Regions from separate parts of the Peribacillus sp. BM1 genome, predicted to be linked through region 2. Evidence: a T-box and tRNA genes for the amino acid it is inferred to sense, from the RefSeq annotation. Region 2 holds a T-box; the other regions hold tRNA genes.
The links. A T-box is a leader RNA that pairs with one kind of tRNA and senses whether it is charged. The one in region 2 lies ahead of tyrS (tyrosine--tRNA ligase), so its partner is inferred to be a tRNA-Tyr.

Region 1: it has a tRNA-Tyr gene. The T-box ahead of tyrS (tyrosine--tRNA ligase) is inferred to sense a tRNA for this amino acid. The anticodon was not compared.
Region 3: it has a tRNA-Tyr gene. The T-box ahead of tyrS (tyrosine--tRNA ligase) is inferred to sense a tRNA for this amino acid. The anticodon was not compared.

The regions. Positions count from the first base shown of each region.
Region 1 covers NZ_CM155259.1:2,001,505-2,006,981, forward strand. Annotated here, with positions in the region: rRNA gene AC1MGI_RS09645 (23S ribosomal RNA) at 1-1,848, shown strand, start outside; rRNA gene rrf (5S ribosomal RNA) at 1,966-2,081, shown strand; tRNA gene AC1MGI_RS09655 (tRNA-Asn) at 2,108-2,182, shown strand; tRNA gene AC1MGI_RS09660 (tRNA-Ser) at 2,186-2,277, shown strand; tRNA gene AC1MGI_RS09665 (tRNA-Glu) at 2,291-2,365, shown strand; tRNA gene AC1MGI_RS09670 (tRNA-Val) at 2,376-2,451, shown strand; tRNA gene AC1MGI_RS09675 (tRNA-Met) at 2,483-2,556, shown strand; tRNA gene AC1MGI_RS09680 (tRNA-Asp) at 2,560-2,636, shown strand; tRNA gene AC1MGI_RS09685 (tRNA-Phe) at 2,682-2,754, shown strand; tRNA gene AC1MGI_RS09690 (tRNA-Tyr) at 2,770-2,853, shown strand; tRNA gene AC1MGI_RS09695 (tRNA-Trp) at 2,862-2,935, shown strand; tRNA gene AC1MGI_RS09700 (tRNA-His) at 2,961-3,036, shown strand; tRNA gene AC1MGI_RS09705 (tRNA-Gln) at 3,080-3,154, shown strand; tRNA gene AC1MGI_RS09710 (tRNA-Gly) at 3,158-3,232, shown strand; tRNA gene AC1MGI_RS09715 (tRNA-Cys) at 3,239-3,312, shown strand; tRNA gene AC1MGI_RS09720 (tRNA-Leu) at 3,323-3,404, shown strand; gene AC1MGI_RS09725 (D-serine ammonia-lyase) at 3,708-5,069, opposite strand; gene AC1MGI_RS09730 (helix-turn-helix domain-containing protein) at 5,221-5,477, shown strand, end outside.
Region 2 covers NZ_CM155259.1:4,303,893-4,309,369, forward strand. Annotated here, with positions in the region: gene rpsD (30S ribosomal protein S4) at 1-23, shown strand, start outside; gene AC1MGI_RS20525 (DNA alkylation repair protein) at 130-798, shown strand; gene tyrS (tyrosine--tRNA ligase) at 1,053-2,309, opposite strand; T-box leader at 2,364-2,582, opposite strand; gene AC1MGI_RS20535 (RNA-guided endonuclease InsQ/TnpB family protein) at 2,828-4,291, opposite strand; gene AC1MGI_RS20540 (transglycosylase domain-containing protein) at 4,513-5,477, shown strand, end outside.
Region 3 covers NZ_CM155259.1:357,577-363,053, reverse strand. Annotated here, with positions in the region: rRNA gene AC1MGI_RS01865 (23S ribosomal RNA) at 1-1,140, shown strand, start outside; rRNA gene rrf (5S ribosomal RNA) at 1,212-1,327, shown strand; tRNA gene AC1MGI_RS01855 (tRNA-Glu) at 1,377-1,451, shown strand; tRNA gene AC1MGI_RS01850 (tRNA-Val) at 1,456-1,531, shown strand; tRNA gene AC1MGI_RS01845 (tRNA-Thr) at 1,543-1,618, shown strand; tRNA gene AC1MGI_RS01840 (tRNA-Lys) at 1,636-1,711, shown strand; tRNA gene AC1MGI_RS01835 (tRNA-Leu) at 1,718-1,799, shown strand; tRNA gene AC1MGI_RS01830 (tRNA-Gly) at 1,811-1,882, shown strand; tRNA gene AC1MGI_RS01825 (tRNA-Leu) at 1,898-1,986, shown strand; tRNA gene AC1MGI_RS01820 (tRNA-Arg) at 1,999-2,072, shown strand; tRNA gene AC1MGI_RS01815 (tRNA-Pro) at 2,084-2,160, shown strand; tRNA gene AC1MGI_RS01810 (tRNA-Ala) at 2,177-2,252, shown strand; tRNA gene AC1MGI_RS01805 (tRNA-Met) at 2,285-2,361, shown strand; tRNA gene AC1MGI_RS01800 (tRNA-Ile) at 2,371-2,447, shown strand; tRNA gene AC1MGI_RS01795 (tRNA-Ser) at 2,458-2,550, shown strand; tRNA gene AC1MGI_RS01790 (tRNA-Met) at 2,584-2,657, shown strand; tRNA gene AC1MGI_RS01785 (tRNA-Asp) at 2,661-2,737, shown strand; tRNA gene AC1MGI_RS01780 (tRNA-Phe) at 2,781-2,853, shown strand; tRNA gene AC1MGI_RS01775 (tRNA-Tyr) at 2,869-2,952, shown strand; tRNA gene AC1MGI_RS01770 (tRNA-Gln) at 3,028-3,099, shown strand; tRNA gene AC1MGI_RS01765 (tRNA-Cys) at 3,104-3,174, shown strand; tRNA gene AC1MGI_RS01760 (tRNA-Leu) at 3,182-3,263, shown strand; tRNA gene AC1MGI_RS01755 (tRNA-Gly) at 3,283-3,356, shown strand; tRNA gene AC1MGI_RS01750 (tRNA-Ile) at 3,363-3,439, shown strand; tRNA gene AC1MGI_RS01745 (tRNA-Asn) at 3,458-3,532, shown strand; tRNA gene AC1MGI_RS01740 (tRNA-Ser) at 3,548-3,629, shown strand; gene AC1MGI_RS01735 (TraR/DksA C4-type zinc finger protein) at 3,743-4,399, opposite strand; gene AC1MGI_RS01730 (1,4-dihydroxy-2-naphthoate polyprenyltransferase) at 4,664-5,477, opposite strand, start outside.

The DNA of each region.
Region 1 (5,477 bases), 2.1 Mb from region 2:
CTTAGACAACCAGGATGTTGGCTCAGAAGCAGCCATCATTTAAAGAGTGCGTAATAGCTCACTGGTCGAGTGACTCTGCGCCGAAAATGTACCGGGGCTAAACGTAACACCGAAGCTGTGGATGGATACCGTATGGTATCCGTGGTAGGAGAGCGTTCTAAGGGCGTTGAAGCTAGACCGGAAGGACTGGTGGAGCGCTTAGAAGTGAGAATGCCGGTATGAGTAGCGAAAGAAGGGTGAGAATCCCTTCCACCGAATGCCTAAGGTTTCCTGAGGAAGGCTCGTCCGCTCAGGGTTAGTCGGGACCTAAGCCGAGGCTGAAAAGCGTAGGCGATGGACAACAGGTTGATATTCCTGTACCACCTATACATCGTTTGAGCGATGGGGGGACGCAGAAGGATAGGGTAAGCGCGCTGTTGGATATGCGCGTCCAAGCAGTTAGGCCGGAAACGAGGAAAATCCCGTTTCCATTAAGGCGGAGCTGTGATGGCGAGGGAAATATAGTACCGAAGTTCCTGATTCCACGCTGCCAAGAAAAGCCTCTAGTGAGATGTAGGGTGCCCGTACCGCAAACCGACACAGGTAGGCGAGGAGAGAATCCTAAGGTGTGCGAGAGAACTCTCGTTAAGGAACTCGGCAAAATGACCCCGTAACTTCGGGAGAAGGGGTGCTTTTTAGGGTGAATAGCCCGGAAAAGCCGCAGTGAATAGGCCCAGGCGACTGTTTAGCAAAAACACAGGTCTCTGCGAAGCCGCAAGGCGAAGTATAGGGGCTGACGCCTGCCCGGTGCTGGAAGGTTAAGAGGAGAGGTTAGCCGCAAGGCGAAGCTTTGAATTGAAGCCCCAGTAAACGGCGGCCGTAACTATAACGGTCCTAAGGTAGCGAAATTCCTTGTCGGGTAAGTTCCGACCCGCACGAAAGGCGTAACGATCTGGGCACTGTCTCAACGAGAGACTCGGTGAAATTATAGTACCTGTGAAGATGCAGGTTACCCGCGACAGGACGGAAAGACCCCGTGGAGCTTTACTGCAGCCTGATATTGAATTTTGGTACAGCTTGTACAGGATAGGTAGGAGCCTGTGAAGCCGGAGCGCTAGCTTCGGTCGAGGCGTCGGTGGGATACTACCCTGGCTGTATTGAAATTCTAACCCGCGCCCCTTATCGGGGCGGGAGACAGTGTCAGGCGGGCAGTTTGACTGGGGCGGTCGCCTCCTAAAATGTAACGGAGGCGCCCAAAGGTTCCCTCAGAATGGTTGGAAATCATTCGTAGAGTGTAAAGGCACAAGGGAGCTTGACTGCGAGACCTACAAGTCGAGCAGGGACGAAAGTCGGGCTTAGTGATCCGGTGGTTCCGCATGGAAGGGCCATCGCTCAACGGATAAAAGCTACCCCGGGGATAACAGGCTTATCTCCCCCAAGAGTCCACATCGACGGGGAGGTTTGGCACCTCGATGTCGGCTCATCGCATCCTGGGGCTGTAGTCGGTCCCAAGGGTTGGGCTGTTCGCCCATTAAAGCGGTACGCGAGCTGGGTTCAGAACGTCGTGAGACAGTTCGGTCCCTATCCGTCGTGGGCGCAGGAAATTTGAGAGGAGCTGTCCTTAGTACGAGAGGACCGGGATGGACGCACCGCTGGTGTACCAGTTGTTCTGCCAAGAGCATCGCTGGGTAGCTACGTGCGGACGGGATAAATGCTGAAAGCATCTAAGCATGAAGCCCCCCTCAAGATGAGATTTCCCATAGCGTAAGCTAGTAAGATCCCTGAAAGATGATCAGGTTGATAGGTCAGAGGTGGAAGCGTGGCGACATGTGGAGCTGACTGATACTAATCGATCGAGGACTTAACCTTATTGTTCTTGAAAAAAGCAAAAAACCTTCTTATTATCTAGTTTTGAAAGAATGAAAAAATATTATTGACTTTATTTAAAAGTATGATATAATAATAAATGTCTTTCAGAAAAAAATGTCTGGTAATGATGGCAAAGAGGTCACACCCGTTCCCATTCCGAACACGGAAGTTAAGTTCTTTTGCGCCGATGGTAGTTGGGGGTTTCCCCCTGTGAGAGTAGGACGTTGCCAGGCAGTTTTTTAAAACCACATTGTATTATTCCGCAGTAGCTCAGTGGTAGAGCATTCGGCTGTTAACCGAACGGTCGTAGGTTCGAGTCCTACCTGCGGAGCCATATGGAGAGCTGTCCGAGTGGCCGAAGGAGCACGATTGGAAATCGTGTAGACGGGTAACCCTGTCTCAAGGGTTCAAATCCCTTGCTCTCCGCCATTCTAAATAACGTGGCCCCTTGGTCAAGCGGTTAAGACACCGCCCTTTCACGGCGGTAACACGGGTTCGAATCCCGTAGGGGTCACCATATACATAACGGAGGATTAGCTCAGCTGGGAGAGCATCTGCCTTACAAGCAGAGGGTCGGCGGTTCGATCCCGTCATCCTCCACCATTATTTAATCAAATTTCATCATTTCTATTATCGCGGGGTGGAGCAGTTCGGTAGCTCGTCGGGCTCATAACCCGAAGGTCGCAGGTTCAAATCCTGTCCCCGCAATCTGGTCCGGTAGTTCAGTTGGTTAGAATGCCTGCCTGTCACGCAGGAGGTCGCGGGTTCGAGTCCCGTCCGGACCGCCATTTTATTTACTAGTTAAACAAGCTTGTTGTTCATATAAATTAACTGGCTCAGTAGCTCAGTCGGTAGAGCAAAGGACTGAAAATCCTTGTGTCGGCGGTTCGATTCCGTCCTGAGCCATCAGTAACTTAATATGGAGGGGTAGCGAAGTGGCTAAACGCGGCGGACTGTAAATCCGCTCCTTCGGGTTCGGCAGTTCGAATCTGCCCCCCTCCACCATTAATTATAGGGGTATAGTTTAAAGGTAGAACAAAGGTCTCCAAAACCTTCGGTGTGGGTTCAATTCCTACTACCCCTGCCAACTTACAAATTCATCTTACATCATGGCGGTTGTGGCGAAGTGGTTAACGCACCTGATTGTGGTTCAGGCATTCGTGGGTTCGATTCCCATCAGTCGCCCCATTTTTAAACATAATGAATTAATTTTTGAATATATATGTAACAATGGGCTATAGCCAAGCGGTAAGGCAACGGATTTTGATTCCGTCATGCGAAGGTTCGAATCCTTCTAGCCCAGCCATATGCGGAAGTAGTTCAGTGGTAGAATACAACCTTGCCAAGGTTGGGGTCGCGGGTTCGAATCCCGTCTTCCGCTCCAAAAGATGGCGGCATAGCCAAGCGGTAAGGCAGAGGTCTGCAAAACCTTTATCACCGGTTCAATTCCGGTTGCCGCCTCCATAAAGTTTTTGCCGGTGTGGCGGAATAGGCAGACGCGCACGACTCAAAATCGTGTTCCGTAAGGAGTGCCGGTTCGACCCCGGCCACCGGTATCAAATGGTCGAGTGAAAGAAAATGCAATCGAAAAAGAGTTCTCACACTTTGTGGGAGCTCTTTTTCGATTCTTCATAAATAGCAAAAATAGTGTCTTAATACAGGAAGCCTTTGATAATGTAGGATTTTTTCTTATTACGCAAACGGACCAGATTGTGGAACAATACGCTCAAAGAAATTTTAATATCTAAATTAAAGTTTAGCATAGTTTGTGTGTGGGAACTTATACTATAGGGAGGTTAGTTTAATAAGAAAAGAAATTTTAAATATAAAAACACAGGGTTAAACTACCCCGTGTTACATTACTTCTGTTTATCTAACGCTAATTTCAACCCTTTTTGATAATATTGCGTCATCGTTTCTTCAGGAACCATGCTTCCACCAGTCCCCCAAATAATATGTGTACCCTTACTCATCTTTTCTGTTAAACTATGCTTCTGTAAATAATCGATGCCCTCTTTACATAATTTACTTGGTCCTATCATGCCTGCTAGTGCAGAAGGTTCTAAGTGGATCCCCTCTGTATCGACTAGTTCTTTTAGCAACTTATACAACTGTTCATCACTAACCGTATAATTACCACTTAAAAAAGGCTCCATAGTTTTACCGACAAACCCAGATGGCTTTCCTACAGCAAGTCCATCCGCGTCTGTTACATTATCGATACCAACATCTTGTACAGAAACTTTATCATGAAGTCCAGTCATTAAACCGAGTAACATACATGGTGAGTGGGTAGGTTCTGCAAAGAAACAGTGAACATGGTCTTGATACAATAATTTCAATCCAAAAGCTACGCCACCAGGGCCGCCACCTACTCCACATGGAAGGTAAACAAACAAAGGATGATTTTCATCAATTGTTATCTCTAGCTCTTCTAATTGTTTCTTCAATCGAGATGCAGCCACTGCATATCCTAAAAATAGGTCGTGAGAATTTTCATCATCCACAAAATAACATGTTGGATCACTATCTGCTTGGATTCGACCTTCTTCTACAGCTTTACTATAATCAGCTTCATATTCAATAACTTTGACATTTTTGCTTCTAAGCAAGTCTTTTTTCCACTGTTTTGCATCAGCTGACATATGAACAGAAACATTAAAACCTAACTTTGCACTGATGATGCCAATACTAAGTCCTAAATTTCCAGTCGAGCCTACTGCGATTGAATATTGTGAGAAGAAAGTTCGAAACCTATCACTATCTAAAATTGAATAATCATTTTGAATCGTTAACAATTGATGTTGAAAAGCTAGTTCTTCTGCATGTTTGAGAATTTCATAAATCCCGCCTCTTGCTTTAATAGATCCTGATATAGGAAGGTGACTATCACATTTTAGTAATAATTCGCCTAATATAGGTTGTTGATACTCCTGTTCTAAGGATTGTTTCATCGAAGGAATTCTTACTAAAGGAGATTCTATGATACCATTCGATGCTTTTGTTTCAGGGAAAACCTTGGCGATATATGGGGCAAAACGTTTCAACCTTTCCTCTGCATCTCTTACATCTTCTAGAGTAAGGGGGGATTTTTTAATTCCCGTTTGAAATTTTTCGACATTTGGATTTATCCAAAATACTTCATCCATCGAAATGAGCTTATTTAGTAAAGGATATTGGTCTTTCCATGTTTGTAATTCCTGGCTTTCAATCTCTTTCATTTATTTGGTCCTCCTAATTATCTTGTAGTAAGGTGTTTTATAAATTATAATTAAATAAACTTAAATACAGTTTAACACACACTTAACTATATGTTAATTAATATTAACTTTATTTAAATTAAATTTAACATCTTATAAAGGAGTATCGATTATGGAAAATATAGATATTGGTAAGAAAGTTGAAAAATATAGAAAAGCTAAAGGATTGAGCAGTAGAGAGTTAGCAAAATTAGCTGATATTACACCTTCAATGCTAAGCCAAATTGAACGTGGATTGGCAAATCCTTCTATTCAAACCTTAAAGGTCTTAGCTAAAACCCTAAATGTTCCAACTTTTAGTTTTTTACTTGAAGAGACAATTACGGAGGATTTAATCGTTAGGTCCAGTAAACGTAAGAAAATGATCAT
Region 2 (5,477 bases):
TCGTTGAGTTCTACTCTCGTTAATCGATTTTGTTTTCGGCCCTCATCCTTGGATGGGGGTTTTTTTATACATCATTTCTGTTTTAGTAGAAACGTCATTAGTCAAATCTGACATACCATGGAGGAACTTATGGATTTTTATATTCAAAAATTAGAAAAATTATATTCTGAACACGCCGAGACAGAATATGCAAAGTGGTCTAAAAAATATATGAGAAATCAATTTGATTTTTTAGGGATTCGAACGCCCATTCGAAGAAAATTGACTAAGCAATTTTTGCAAGAATACGGATCACCGTCAAAAGAGAACCTTGAAACGGTTATTCTTACGTTATGGGAAAAGCCAGAACGAGAATACCAAAAAGCAGCCCTTGATATCTTGGAAAAAATTAAAAAAGACCTTACTCCCACTGACATGCCGTGGCTAGTCAGTTTACTCAAAAGTAAATCTTGGTGGGATACGATCGATGTCCTATCCCCTCATATCTTTGGCTATATGTTTTTACAATACCCCGAACTTGTTTCCTCATACCCTGACCAATGGATTGACGATGATTATATTTGGTTACAAAGATCTGCGATTCTTTATCAACTCTACTATAAAGAGAATATGAATGAAAAACGGCTACATAACTACATTCTACGCCAAGCACACAGCAATGAATTTTTTGTACAAAAAGCGATCGGCTGGGTATTACGGGAATACGCCAAAACGAACGCTTCTAGTGTTCAATTATTTGTCGCTCAAAACCAATTAAAACCGCTGAGCAAGCGCGAGGCATTGAAACATCTGTCTTAGAAAGTTTTATTCCGAGCTGGAATCTGAAATTAGCAGACTAAAATGTGAACTTTACGAGACGCTTTTCTGATTTTTAATTCAAAATGTGCAATTTTCAAGCCAATTTTCTAATTTTTAAGCCAATTTTCTAATTTTTAAGCCAAACCTGAATCCTACTCGATCGATCTAATATGACAAAGGGTCAGAACCCTACATCTACTATTAAACCGGAATAACGGTGTATAGAGTGTGAGGCCTGACCCTTTAGCTATCTATTATTTAATTAGCGTATATTTCTTTTTACCGCGACGAACAAGCATGAATTGCCCTTCAATCTTATCCGCTTCTGTTACGATATATGCTAAGTCTGTCACTTTTTCTCCATTAATAGAGATAGCACCATTTTGGATGTCTTCTCTTGCTTGACGTTTAGATGGTGAAATATTTGCTTCAACAATTAGTTCAACTACGTTAATGTCATCGGTATTGTTTCGGCTGAAACTTGGCACGTCTTTGAATCCAACTTTAATCTCTGAAGCACTTAAGTTTTTCACGTCTCCACTGAATAAAGCTGCGGAAATCTTTATCGCTTGGTCCAAAGCATCTTGGCCGTGGATCAGACGTGTCATTTCCTCTGCCAACGTTTTTTGTGCTTTACGCAAATGTGGTTCGCTTTCTACGGATTGAGCTAACGTTTCAATCTCTTCATGTGATAAGAATGTGAAGAATTTCATGTATTTCACTACATCCGCATCTGCCGCATTAATCCAGAACTGGTAAAACTCATAAGGCGTCGTTTTCTCCGGGTCAAGCCAGATTGCTCCACCTTCTGTTTTCCCGAACTTTGTGCCATCCGCTTTTGTCACAAGTGGAATGGTCATCCCGAATGCTTTAACAGCTTCGTCGTGAGATTTACGAATCATTTCCAGACCCGTTGTAATATTGCCCCACTGATCACTTCCACCAATTTGCAGTTTACAATTATGATTGTCGTATAAATGATTGAAATCGATTCCCTGCAAAATCGTGTAGGTGAATTCTGTAAATGAAATTCCCGTCTCCAATCGTGAAGCAATCGTATCCTTCGCTAGCATGTAATTAATGCCAATATACTTCCCGTAATCGCGCAGGAAAGTAACCATATCAATCTTGCCAATCCAATCATAATTATTTAACATGATTGCGCCATTATCACCATCAAAATCGAAAATCTTCGTTAATTGACCCTTTAGGCAATCGGCATTATGCAGAACCGTTTCTAATGTTTGCAGGGAACGCTCTTCTTTTTTCCCACTCGGGTCACCAATTAACCCTGTTGCTCCACCCACTAAAACAAGCGGACGATGGCCATGCTGTTGAAAACGTCGTAATGTTAAGAATGGCAATAAATGACCAATATGCATACTATCTGCCGTAGGATCCACGCCACAATATAACGCAATTTTTTCTTTTTCCAAAAGTTCTTTCATTCCCACTTCATCTGTTTGCTGATAAATAATCCCTCGCCATTCTAAATCTTTAAGCAATTCCATCTGATTTCCTCCTATTTTTCAAAAAATGACAAATAAAAAACGCCCCTTCATAAATGAAGGGACGAATATATTCGCGGTACCACCCAACTTGAGGACATACTTCATCCTCCGTCTTAAGACCGTTAACGGCTGTCGACCGTTTGCTGCTACTTAACGTTCACAGCAAATGCTCAAGGAAGTAATTCATCAAAACTATGTGTACCGATTCGCACCAATCATCGGCTCTCTAAAACAGGGATAGTTTGACTACTTTAGTCCTCTCATTGCTTTCCTAAAAAAATTCATGTTACTGATTTTTTATCATATATAACATGCTATGTCAAGTTCATCATCCTATGAATGCTCCCCCACCTAAAATGCTAACGTATTTTTAAGGAAGGGGTTTCTGTCGTATCAATGTGTTCACCTATAAGTTCTACGCGAACTTAAACGATTAACGAGCAGTGGGGCTGTCACATCGGTGGACTACACACACCCAGACCCTCTATCCCATTAGTCTTGCCGTTGGGACTTCTTTTTTACATAATTATTGTTTTGGGGCTCCAAACATTCACGTTTTCCATATTGAAATCCGTTTCTTTTGTTAATCGCAACCAAGCCTTTTTCAAAATATTAGCTGCGCCATTTACATCGGCATTGATAAACCCATTACGACTTGAAAGATATAATCCTCTTTTTATACGTTTACCGGAGAAGTGTTGCTTTCTATCGCTCTCACCATAAGTTGGGAGATCGTCACCATCCAGAAAACTTGCTTTGGACGTGTAGGATTCCTCCGTTATAGCGACTTTAATTCCATGTTGCGATGCTTTGTATGTAATTATGCTGATCAATAAACCGTGGGGAATACTCACAAAAGTTTGGTTGTTTCTTTTGCCAATGGTACTCTTTTGTTTCCACGCTTTGTTTTGTCCAATGATGATGGTATGGGTGTTTTCTTCTAACGCGATTTTTATCACTTCTGAACTTGCCTTATGAAAAATATCCTTTATTTTAAGGAGTCTTTTTTGATGTAATCTTTCTAATCGTTCAGAAGTAAAAGAACCTTCATTCGATTGTTTTCCCTGTCGTAAAATACTAAGTAGATGGGCTTTCTTTTTGTTGTAGTATTGATTGATAGATTTGACATGTTTGCCCTTGACTAATAGGGGTGCTCGTCCCGTATTTGTCACAATGGTTGCAAGATTATCGATTCCTAAATCAATACTCATAAACCTACCGTTATCTTCTAATTCTGTGTTTTCAAAAGGGATCTCCATCACTAACTCTACAACGTATTGGTTGTACTTCGGAATCACACGAACTTGTTTTAACCGACCTTCAGCAAAACCAAGTTTTCCAATATTTAGTTCTTCTTTTGTTTTGGGAAACTTTAAGAACTTCTTGTTTTTAATGACGCAATCTTGATTGGTAAAAGTCATTTCTTTTTCTGCTGCCCGACTGTATGTAGGGATTTTTGGTTTAACTTTGTATTTAGAAGGATTTTGCTTGTAATCTTTTAAACTCGCATAAAACGATTTCCAGTTTTGAAAGACTACCTTCATTACAGATTGACTGGCTTGCACAGGAAGAGAGCGATAATCTTTTTGTGAAACGACTTTAAATAAAGCATCCAAAAAATGATAGTTTACGTAAGGTTGCTCTTTTGATGGTTTGGTAAAAAGATGACATGTCACTTCTGTTTGTTTTTCTTTCGGTTTGGCTTTTTGTCTCTTTACACTCTTTTGATAAGCCAAAAGTTGAACATCATTCATCCGATCTATTTTTTTATCAATGGTATCCAAGACTTCTTTTTGTAAAGGCTGCCATTCTTTATCTTGTGTAAGTCCTGTGTAAACCTGGCGTATGTAGAAATTAGTGGTGTTATACATGTTCTTAGCATTTTGAGTCATATTTTGAAAATACCCATACATACGATGTCCTTTTTTAATCCAAATTTGGTGCGTTTTATACTTCTTTTTTTCTTCGTTTTCCTTTGTCATATTTTCTCACCTCCTATATCCATTATACCAAACATACGTTTCCCATCACTAATAATACGATTTATTTTGAAAAATAAAAACTGCCCATTCACCCCCTCCTTCATTTTTTATCAAAAATTTGAAGCAGGGGTACTCTTGGCAAAATGATAGAAATACTTGAAAATCCCCCTTCTAAATACGGATATATGCTATAATGTATCTGATTTCAGGGGGTATGATAGATGAAAAATAATGAAAATGAACCTATATCATTTTGGTTGAAATTCACCGATTTCTTCCGTAGTAAAACAACGCAAAAATACTCCAGAGTTACATATCATGTAGTTTGGAACATCCTGCTTTTGTTTATTATAGTCCTTGTTTTAGGATTTTCCTTTGCTGGCGGTGTAGGTGCAGGTTATTTTGCCGCTTTAGTCAAAGATGAGCCGATTCGCACAAAAGATGAACTCAAAAAAGATATTTATAATTATGAAGAAGCATCAGACTTATATTTTGCTGATAACATTTTTCTCGGGAAGTTAAAGTCCGATCTTGAGCGCGAAGAAATAACCATTGATGAAATGTCACCACACTTACTAAACGCCATCATTGCAACAGAGGATGAATATTTTAATGAGCATGAAGGTGTCGTACCTAAAGCCGTTATGCGCGCCATTTTTCAAGAAATGACAAATGCACCCGTTCAATCCGGCGGAAGTACATTAACACAGCAATTGATCAAAAACCAAATATTAACGAATGAAGTATCCTTTGATAGGAAAGCGAAAGAAATCTTACTCGCACTTCGAGTGGAAAATTTCTTAGAAAAAGATGAAATTCTTCAAACATACCTAAACGTATCAACCTTTGGCAGGAATTCCTCCGGCCAGAATATCGCGGGTGTCCAATCGGCAGCTAAAGGAATCTTTGGAATCGACGCAAAAGACCTTTCCATTCCACAAGCAGCATTTATCGCCGGTCTACCGCAAAGTCCTTTTCGTTATACGCCTTATACGCAAAAAGCTGAGTTGAAAAGTCCAGAAGGTATTGAACCAGGATTGCTCAGAATGAAAACCGTACTTAAAAGAATGCGTGATGGAAATTATCTTACTGAACAAGAATACAAAGATGCCCTGAATTATGATATTACGAAAGACTTTATTGGACCGAAAACAGCACCATCTAAAGTATATCCATGGTTGGTCGT
Region 3 (5,477 bases), 450 kb from region 2:
AGGCCCAGGCGACTGTTTAGCAAAAACACAGGTCTCTGCGAAGCCGCAAGGCGAAGTATAGGGGCTGACGCCTGCCCGGTGCTGGAAGGTTAAGAGGAGAGGTTAGCCGCAAGGCGAAGCTTTGAATTGAAGCCCCAGTAAACGGCGGCCGTAACTATAACGGTCCTAAGGTAGCGAAATTCCTTGTCGGGTAAGTTCCGACCCGCACGAAAGGCGTAACGATCTGGGCACTGTCTCAACGAGAGACTCGGTGAAATTATAGTACCTGTGAAGATGCAGGTTACCCGCGACAGGACGGAAAGACCCCGTGGAGCTTTACTGCAGCCTGATATTGAATTTTGGTACAGCTTGTACAGGATAGGTAGGAGCCTGTGAAGCCGGAGCGCTAGCTTCGGTCGAGGCGTCGGTGGGATACTACCCTGGCTGTATTGAAATTCTAACCCGCGCCCCTTATCGGGGCGGGAGACAGTGTCAGGCGGGCAGTTTGACTGGGGCGGTCGCCTCCTAAAATGTAACGGAGGCGCCCAAAGGTTCCCTCAGAATGGTTGGAAATCATTCGTAGAGTGTAAAGGCACAAGGGAGCTTGACTGCGAGACCTACAAGTCGAGCAGGGACGAAAGTCGGGCTTAGTGATCCGGTGGTTCCGCATGGAAGGGCCATCGCTCAACGGATAAAAGCTACCCCGGGGATAACAGGCTTATCTCCCCCAAGAGTCCACATCGACGGGGAGGTTTGGCACCTCGATGTCGGCTCATCGCATCCTGGGGCTGTAGTCGGTCCCAAGGGTTGGGCTGTTCGCCCATTAAAGCGGTACGCGAGCTGGGTTCAGAACGTCGTGAGACAGTTCGGTCCCTATCCGTCGTGGGCGCAGGAAATTTGAGAGGAGCTGTCCTTAGTACGAGAGGACCGGGATGGACGCACCGCTGGTGTACCAGTTGTTCTGCCAAGAGCATCGCTGGGTAGCTACGTGCGGACGGGATAAATGCTGAAAGCATCTAAGCATGAAGCCCCCCTCAAGATGAGATTTCCCATAGCGTAAGCTAGTAAGATCCCTGAAAGATGATCAGGTTGATAGGTCAGAGGTGGAAGCGTGGCGACATGTGGAGCTGACTGATACTAATCGATCGAGGACTTAACCAATATATATTTTAATGATGATTCTAAAGTTTGTTATCTAGTTTTGAAGGAATAAACCTTCTAACTGAATTTAGTCTGGTAATGATGGCGAAGAGGTCACACCCGTTCCCATTCCGAACACGGAAGTTAAGCTCTTCAGCGCCGATGGTAGTTGGGGGTCTCCCCCTGTGAGAGTAGGACGTTGCCAGGCTAAGCCCCTAATTAAATTAGGGGCTATTATTCTTTCTATAACTATATGCGGCCCCTTGGTCAAGCGGTTAAGACACCGCCCTTTCACGGCGGTAACACGGGTTCGAATCCCGTAGGGGTCACCATATTGGAGGATTAGCTCAGCTGGGAGAGCATCTGCCTTACAAGCAGAGGGTCGGCGGTTCGATCCCGTCATCCTCCACCATTACCTATAGTGCCGGTGTAGCTCAACTGGTAGAGCAACTGACTTGTAATCAGTAGGTTGGGGGTTCAAGTCCTCTTGCCGGCACCAGGTTTTTTTTTGTTTTCGAGCCATTAGCTCAGTTGGTAGAGCATCTGACTTTTAATCAGAGGGTCGCAGGTTCGAATCCTGCATGGCTCACCATTTATCGCGGGTGTGGCGGAATTGGCAGACGCACCAGACTTAGGATCTGGCGCCGCGAGGCGTGGGGGTTCAAGTCCCTTCACCCGCATTAATTATTACGCGGAAGTAGTTCAGTGGTAGAATACAACCTTGCCAAGGTTGGGGTCGCGGGTTCGAATCCCGTCTTCCGCTCTACTTTTCGTAAGTGCCGGGGTGGCGGAACTGGCAGACGCACAGGACTTAAAATCCTGCGGTAGGTGACTACCGTACCGGTTCGATTCCGGTCCTCGGCACCATAATATTTATACGCGCCCGTAGCTCAATTGGATAGAGCATCTGACTACGAATCAGAAGGTTGTAGGTTCGACTCCCGCCGGGCGCATTGTTTCTATACGGGAAGTAGCTCAGCTTGGTAGAGCACTTGGTTTGGGACCAAGGGGTCGCAGGTTCGAATCCTGTCTTCCCGACCATTTCAATTTTAATTATGGGGCCTTAGCTCAGCTGGGAGAGCGCCTGCCTTGCACGCAGGAGGTCAGCGGTTCGATCCCGCTAGGCTCCACCATTATTATGATTATTGTATACGCTTATTTATTTGGCGGCGTAGCTCAGCTGGCTAGAGCGTACGGTTCATACCCGTGAGGTCGGGGGTTCGATCCCCTCTGCCGCTACCAAATCATGAAGGATCTTTAGCTCAGCTGGTTAGAGCAGACGGCTCATAACCGTCTGGTCGTAGGTTCGAGTCCTACAAGATCCACCACTATTTATTCGGAGGTATACCCAAGCCCGGCTGAAGGGATCGGTCTTGAAAACCGACAGGGGAGTCAAATCCCGCGGGGGTTCGAATCCCTCTACCTCCTCCATTTTTTAAAAAAAGATCACACAATTCATATCGTCGCGGGGTGGAGCAGTTCGGTAGCTCGTCGGGCTCATAACCCGAAGGTCGCAGGTTCAAATCCTGTCCCCGCAATCTGGTCCGGTAGTTCAGTTGGTTAGAATGCCTGCCTGTCACGCAGGAGGTCGCGGGTTCGAGTCCCGTCCGGACCGCCATTTTTATTCTAGTAGGGTCACCTACTGTTGATATACATTGTGTGGCTCAGTAGCTCAGTCGGTAGAGCAAAGGACTGAAAATCCTTGTGTCGGCGGTTCGATTCCGTCCTGAGCCATCATTAGCTTAATACGGAGGGGTAGCGAAGTGGCTAAACGCGGCGGACTGTAAATCCGCTCCTTCGGGTTCGGCAGTTCGAATCTGCCCCCCTCCACCATTGTGTAGTTTAAAGATAGAATAGAGGTCTTCGGAACTTCCGAAGAAGGTTGTGAACCCATTTATTTTATATTATTGGGCTATAGCCAAGCGGTAAGGCAACGGATTTTGATTCCGTCATGCGAAGGTTCGAACCCTTCTAGCCCAGTCATGGCAGCATAGCCAAGTGGTAAGGCAGAGGTCTGCAAAACCTTCACCCCCGGTTCAAATCCGGGTGCTGCCTTAATCATGCCGGTGTGGCGGAATTGGCAGACGCGCACGACTCAAAATCGTGTTCCGTAAGGAGTGCCGGTTCGACCCCGGCCACCGGTATCGAAGCGAGACATATTTTGCGGGTGTAGTTTAGTGGTAAAACCTCAGCCTTCCAAGCTGATGATGAGAGTTCGATTCTCTTCACCCGCTCCAAAGAATGGGCCTATAGCTCAGCTGGTTAGAGCGCACGCCTGATAAGCGTGAGGTCGATGGTTCGAGTCCATTTAGGCCCACCATAATCCTATATTTTTTGTTCCGCAGTAGCTCAGTGGTAGAGCATTCGGCTGTTAACCGAACGGTCGTAGGTTCGAGTCCTACCTGCGGAGCCATTTTTTTTATATGGGGAAGTACTCAAGAGGCTGAAGAGGCGCCCCTGCTAAGGGTGTAGGTCGGGTAACCGGCGCGAGGGTTCAAATCCCTCCTTTAGAAAAGGTGCATACATCTACGTATGCATCTTTTTTATTTGACTTTTTTAGAATGGTCTACTACCTCATTACTCATTTACATAATAAATGGGGAGTCCTTTATCCATCTAGCGTTTATTGCTTTTTATTAGGATAAACATTTCTATTCTTTCCTTGTACATCATTTCCGATATATGCTTCATATTCTTCTGTAAAGCCTTCTGTTTCGTCTTCATTATTATAAAGAGTATCATAACTCTCATGGTCGCCACTGTAGTCGGAAGGTGTCTCCGAAGTTCCAAAACGAGCAACCTCAGCAAAGCTATCTTCTTTGTCAGTAATTTCACTTCCAAGGCGTCGATTTTCGAAATGGTTTCCTAAAGATGGGATAAGTACATCTTCTTCTACAGGTCGTGCTGGAATAGTGTTTTGTGTTTGAGCGTGTTCAAAACAATGTAGTGTGGCTGGAACTGCTTCGAGTCGCTCCATAGAAATGGTATTACCACAAACTTTACAATGACCATATTTACCTTCATTTATAGCTTCAAGGGCTGCGTTAATTTTCTCAATTTCGGATTTAGCGTGATCATTCAACGCCATAATTCTCTCTTTATCAAAAAGCTCAGTACCCATATCGGCTGGGTGGTTATCATAAGAAGATAATTCATCTACGGATTCTTTTTGACTCACTTTCACTAAGGTTTCTTCATCACTTTGAATTTGTTCTTGGAGTTGTTCTTTTTCTAAAAGTAATTTTTCTTTTAAAATTTGAATTTGTTTAGTAGTAGCCATTTTATTTCACTCCTTAGGAGATTTTTTTATCGTATATGTACATTACCCGAATAGGTGTTGGTAGAAACGTTGAGGGAGTATGAAAAAAGAGGAGGTTGATAAAGACTTCTTTAACCTTTTGATAGTAACAACGAAAAAAAGGATGTCCCAAAAGCAAAGGGTCAGACCCCGCAAAAACTAAATGCAGTATAGAATAAGTGTAAGAAACACTACATACTGATTTAGAGTGCGAGGTCAGACCCTTTTGTGACATCCACTTTTTCATTAAACAAAATAACTAATCAATAATCCTATAGATAGAAGTAATCCGAAAATGGTGTTTGTTTGGGCAGTTGCTTTCATGGCGGGCATCATTTCAATCGGAATGGTTTTGCCAACAAAGCCTTTTGTTGCTTTTGCAGCCTTAGGGATGCTTAATAGAGTTAGCAGAATCCATGGTGTTACAACTCCTAATGCAACAATTACAATAATCCATAGGTAGGCAATAGCAAACATGGCAACCATGAAGCGTATTCCTTTTTCACGTCCTAGTAAAATTGGCAGCGTGCGTCGACCGTTTGCTTTGTCACCATCATGGTCACGTAGGTTATTAGACATATTAATTAAGCCGACTAGAATAAGGCTAGGTACTGATACGATTGCAACTGTGCTTGAAACATGACCAGTTTGGATGAAATAAGCAATGAGTATAATGACGTAGCCCATGAAAAATCCTGAAAAAAGTTCACCAAATGGTGTAGATGAAATAGGAATGGGCCCGCCTGTATACAAGTAACCGATAAGCATGCAGATTAAACCAACTGCAGCAAGCCACCATGAGGACACAGCACAGATATACACGCCAAGTAAAAGAGCGATTGCATAAAAGCTGAGTGCCAAATTCATGATCAACTTCGGCGTCATTCCATGGCGAACGATTCCACCACCAATGCCAACTGATTCAGCGGTATCTAGACCGCGTTTAAAGTCATAGTATTCATTAAATAAATTAGTAGCTGCTTGAATTAATAGGCTGGCAATTAGCATTGCTGCAAAGAGGATCCAGTTTACTTCCTCTGCTATTAAAGCGAGCAAGGTA